DNA from 2 places in the Jeotgalibaca sp. MA1X17-3 genome. Region 2 is predicted to be linked to the other one. Evidence: a T-box and tRNA genes for the amino acid it is inferred to sense, from the RefSeq annotation. Region 2 holds a T-box; the other holds one or more tRNA genes.
What was found. The T-box of region 2 lies ahead of leuS (leucine--tRNA ligase). A T-box ahead of a tRNA ligase gene usually reads a tRNA of that ligase, here a tRNA-Leu.
Positions count from the first base shown of each region.

Region 1 (2,411 bases), 170 kb from region 2:
CAGAAAAAACTAGATCAATTTTTTCTTTTGAATACCATTCAAATAATTCTGGTCGATGTGAAAGTAGAATGGTGAACGTGGTATCATCTTCTATTAAATTACTCAACGTATCTTCTATAGGTATTGAATCATTATGGTCCTTCCAATCTCTTTCAGTAAAAGAAGGGTCAGATAAACCTACTATACGAATTGAATCAAGATGATGATGGAATTCATCTGCTTGATTATCTAAAACAATAACCCCATTTGCTTCTAAGTTATTTTTAAGTTCATCGTATAACCCGGACCATGCCTCATGGTTTCCAGAAACATAATAGATAGGAGCAATATTAATTGCTTCCTTAATTAAATCCATTGCAATATCTAAGTTAGGGCGATTTGAATCAATTAAATCTCCAGTTATTACGATGAGATCTGGATCTATATGTTCTATTTTTGTAAGTAAACCATCTTGTTTTGTTCCAAATTCTTTATTATGAAGATCAGATAGATGTAAAATTTTAAAACCCTCAAATGCTTCTGGAATATCACTGTTTTTAAATTCTATTTCATGAGTTGTTATTGAATTATTTTGCCAATAGAAGAAAAGAATGAATCCTATTGTAAGACTTACTAGAGTGAGTAGAACCTTTTTTTTATTTTTCATATACTCGCCTACCTATTGTAAGATACGTACATTTATAAAAAAACTACTGAATGGTAGTGAAATATTCACTCCATGCAGTAGCTCTGTTTTTTTTGGAAACTTATTTATATGCGGCCAAGAGGACTTGAACCTCCACGGGATTTCTCCCACCAGCCCCTCAAGCTGGCGCGTCTGCCATTCCGCCATGACCGCAGTAACTTCTCTATTATAAAAGTAGTTTCCTTTTCTGTCAACAAAGAGTTACGTGTAGCAAGGACAAATTTATTTATAAAAAAAGGACCGAGAAAAGTCTCGATCCTTTTTTATTAGTATCCGAAATGGGTACGTTTTGGAGTAAATAATTGTGAGGTTGTTTGTGAAATAACCACTAAAATTAAAATAGTAAATCCTCCAGTTGCCAAAGCACTAGCGCTATTCAATAGGATAGAATAGATCCAAGGACTCATTCCTTCTGGTGCATATTGACCCCAAAAATAGTAACCAGCAATGGTATGCCAGAAATAACGAGCAATGGTTCCTACTACTGTAGCAACCACAATGAGGATAGAGGAACGTTTCCAATCTCTTTTTTCTACTGATTCTTGAACAGGTTTTGCCCAAAGTCCAGCAAATCCAGTAAAACCAAATGCAACAAAATATTCAATGAATCCTTGTAAAGGTGTTAGTATAGAAGCGTTCCCTACAAAGATATGTAAAATCCCCCACAAAAAACTAGCAATTAAACCAGGAACTAAACCACGACGCAAACAATATAAAACTATTACGGGAGCACCAACTGTTACAGAAAAACTAGGACCAATATTAAAAGGTACAAATGACAAGACAGTGGCAAGAGCAGCAATAATAGTCCCTTCAATCCAAATATTTAAACTTTTTGACATAAAAAAAACCTCCTTTGTTATTTGATAAAACAGACCTATAACAAAGGAGGAGAATACTTTACGTGTTCTCGACTCACACAATCCCTACGTTCGAATTAACGAAACAGGTTCCAAGGGTTAGAATTTTCATTCAATCTCAGCCAGTAACGGCACCCCTTTGTGATAAGCGTTCTATTCAATTACATACATCGTAGCATAGGCTTAAAATTAAATCAAGATAGGAAGAGGGTATTAAAAATTAGACTCCATATAAACTTTGAATGTTTTCTAATAGATGAACATGGATAAATAAGGAGTAATCAAACAATAAAACGATATCATGACCAATATTGTAAAATGAAAGGAATTGAAGCTTCATTTCAGTTATACTATACAATGGAACAAACAAGGGAAGGGGAAGATTAAATGCCAGAGATGGATTATGAATTATATATGGATACCGCAGTACTTGCTGGTAAAATTATGCTAGAGAGTAATGCAGAAACGTACCGAGTTGAAGATACGGTAACAAGAATTCTTCAGATTACAAATTTAGAAATGATTGATGCGTTGGCGTTGACAACGGGTCTGATCGCCACTCTGGACAGTCCTCATATGCATGCGATAACAGTGGTTAAAAGAATCTCGAATCGTACTGTAAATTTAAATAAAATAACGAAAGTAAATGATGTTTCAAGGAGACTTACAGAAGGAGTAATCACCGTTCATCAAGCCTATGATTTGTTACAAAATATTGATGAAATACAATATAATGAATTCCAACGTGATATAGCAATTATAGGGTTTATCCAAGCAATTGTGCTTATGTTTGATGGTGGAAAAAATGAGTTTATTTCGATACTGCCCATTTCGATTGCTGTTTCAATTATGATTCATTTTGGACG
Region 1 covers NZ_CP090983.1:1,060,237-1,062,647, forward strand. The annotation lists gene LZ578_RS05255 (metallophosphoesterase) at 1-646, opposite strand, end outside; tRNA gene LZ578_RS05260 (tRNA-Leu) at 756-838, opposite strand; gene thiT (energy-coupled thiamine transporter ThiT) at 952-1,527, opposite strand; TPP riboswitch at 1,592-1,694, opposite strand; gene LZ578_RS05270 (threonine/serine exporter ThrE family protein) at 1,933-2,411, shown strand, end outside.
Region 1: it encodes a tRNA-Leu, which carries the amino acid that the T-box ahead of leuS (leucine--tRNA ligase) is inferred to sense. The anticodon was not compared.

Region 2 (2,411 bases):
TGACACTTTATACAAAATTGCTAACCAAGCAAATGTTAGTGTGGCACAATTGACTGAATGGAATCAATTGAAATCTACCATAATTTATCCAGGTCAGAAGTTAATCCTACAAGTCAACAAAGCGAATACAGGAACCACTCCTAGCAAAGAAGAGAGTATTCCAGTGAAAGACCAAGTAGTAGAAAATGTAAAACCAGCTACTTCTTCTAAAGCTTATTCCGTAAAATCAGGAGATACTCTTTATCGAATTGCTAATCAAGCGGGAGTTTCTGTTAAAGAGTTGAAAGAATGGAATCAATTGAATTCTAATATTATTTTAATTGGTCAAAAACTACAAATAGCAAAGGCAACAACTCCTATTCAAGTTGAAGAGTCAACAAGTCAGACAACTGAAAAAGTGTCTCAAACACATTCCGTTAAAAGTGGTGACACACTTTATGCTATTTCAAAACAATATGGTGTATCTATTACTCAACTAATCGAGTGGAATCACGTTACGAGTAATATGATTTACGTTGGACAACAATTACAAGTTAAATAAACAGCTAACAAAAATATTGAATTATCAAGGATACTCTGATACAATTGTGAGTACATAAATGAAATACGATGAGAAGGATCAGTAAAAGATAATGTTCTATAGAGAGTGCATGGTTGGTGTGAATGCATGAACAGAATCTTTGAACTCACCTTTCAGTTGCAATGCTGAATAGTATAGTAAGTATTGACGGATCGCCACGTTATCGGCATGAGAAGATGAATTTTTTTTCATTTCAATATAGGTGGTACCACGATTCTGTCGTCCTATAGTCCTTTCCATAGATGGAAGGACTATAGGACTTTTTTTATGTATAAAAATAAAAAAATCAACAAAAAGAATAGGAGAAATACGCATGGCTTATAATCACCGCACAGTCGAGAAAAAGTGGCAAAAATATTGGTTAGAAAATGAAACCTTTAAAACAGAGGATTCAACTGAGAGACCTAAATATTATATTTTAGACATGTTTCCATACCCATCTGGCCAAGGATTACACGTAGGACATCCTGAAGGGTATACAGCCACAGATATTCTTGCACGTACAAAAAGATCACAAGGATACAATGTTCTTCATCCAATGGGGTGGGATGCTTTCGGATTGCCTGCAGAACAATATGCATTAGATACCGGGAATGATCCAGCAGAATTTACAGAACTCAATATAAAAACGTTCGAACGACAAATTAAGTCATTAGGATTTAGTTATGATTGGTCAAGAGAAATCAATACAACGGATCCTAATTACTACAAATGGACGCAATGGATTTTTACAAAGTTATATGAAAAAGGATTAGCCTATGAAGCAGAAGTATCCGTTAACTGGTGTCCAGCATTAGGCACTGTATTGGCGAACGAAGAGGTGATTGATGGTTTAAGCGAGCGTGGTGACCACCCTGTTTACCGAAAACCAATGCGTCAGTGGATGTTGAAAATTACTGCTTATGCAGAAAGATTACTCGATGATCTTGATTTAGTTGATTGGCCAGAAAGCATTAAAGATATGCAACGGAACTGGATTGGTCGTTCAGAAGGATCAAACGTTGATTTCAAAATAAAAGACACTGATCAAACATTTACCGTGTTTACTACTCGTCCAGATACACTATTTGGTGCTACCTATGCAGTATTAGCTCCAGAATTACCGTTAGTTCAAGAAATTATATCTAGCAATCAAAAAAATGAAGTAGATGCTTACATTGAAAAGGTTTCAAAAAAGAGTGATTTAGAGCGTACAGAACTGTCTAAAGAAAAAACAGGGGTATTTACTGGAGCGTATGCAATAAACCCTGTAAACGGACAAGAAATTCCTATTTGGATTGCTGACTACGTATTGTCTACCTATGGAACAGGAGCAATCATGAGTGTACCTGCGCATGATACAAGAGACTATGAGTTCGCCAAAAAATTCGACCTAAAGATTATTCCAGTTCTAGAAGGTGGAGATGTTGAAAAAGAAGCTTATACGGAAGATGGATTACATATAAATTCTGAATTCTTAGATGGAATGGATAAAGAAACAGCTATTGACACAATCAATGATTGGTTAGTAGAAAAAGGACTTGGAAAGAAAGTTGTCACTTATCGTTTGCGTGATTGGTTATTTTCTCGTCAACGTTATTGGGGAGAGCCTATTCCAGTTATTCATTGGGAAGACGGAACTACCACTACGATTCCTGAATCAGAACTACCATTGCTATTACCAAAAACAGATAAGATTCAACCAAGTGGTACGGGTGAATCCCCACTAGCAGTTATTGAAGAGTGGGTAAATGTAGTTGATTCTGAAACAGGGATGAAAGGTAGACGTGAAACCAATACCATGCCACAGTGGGCTGGTAGCTCTTGGTACTTCTTACGTTTTATGGATCCA
Region 2 covers NZ_CP090983.1:1,233,569-1,235,979, forward strand. The annotation lists gene LZ578_RS06200 (LysM peptidoglycan-binding domain-containing protein) at 1-541, shown strand, start outside; T-box leader at 601-810, shown strand; partial or broken gene leuS (leucine--tRNA ligase) at 894-2,411, shown strand, end outside.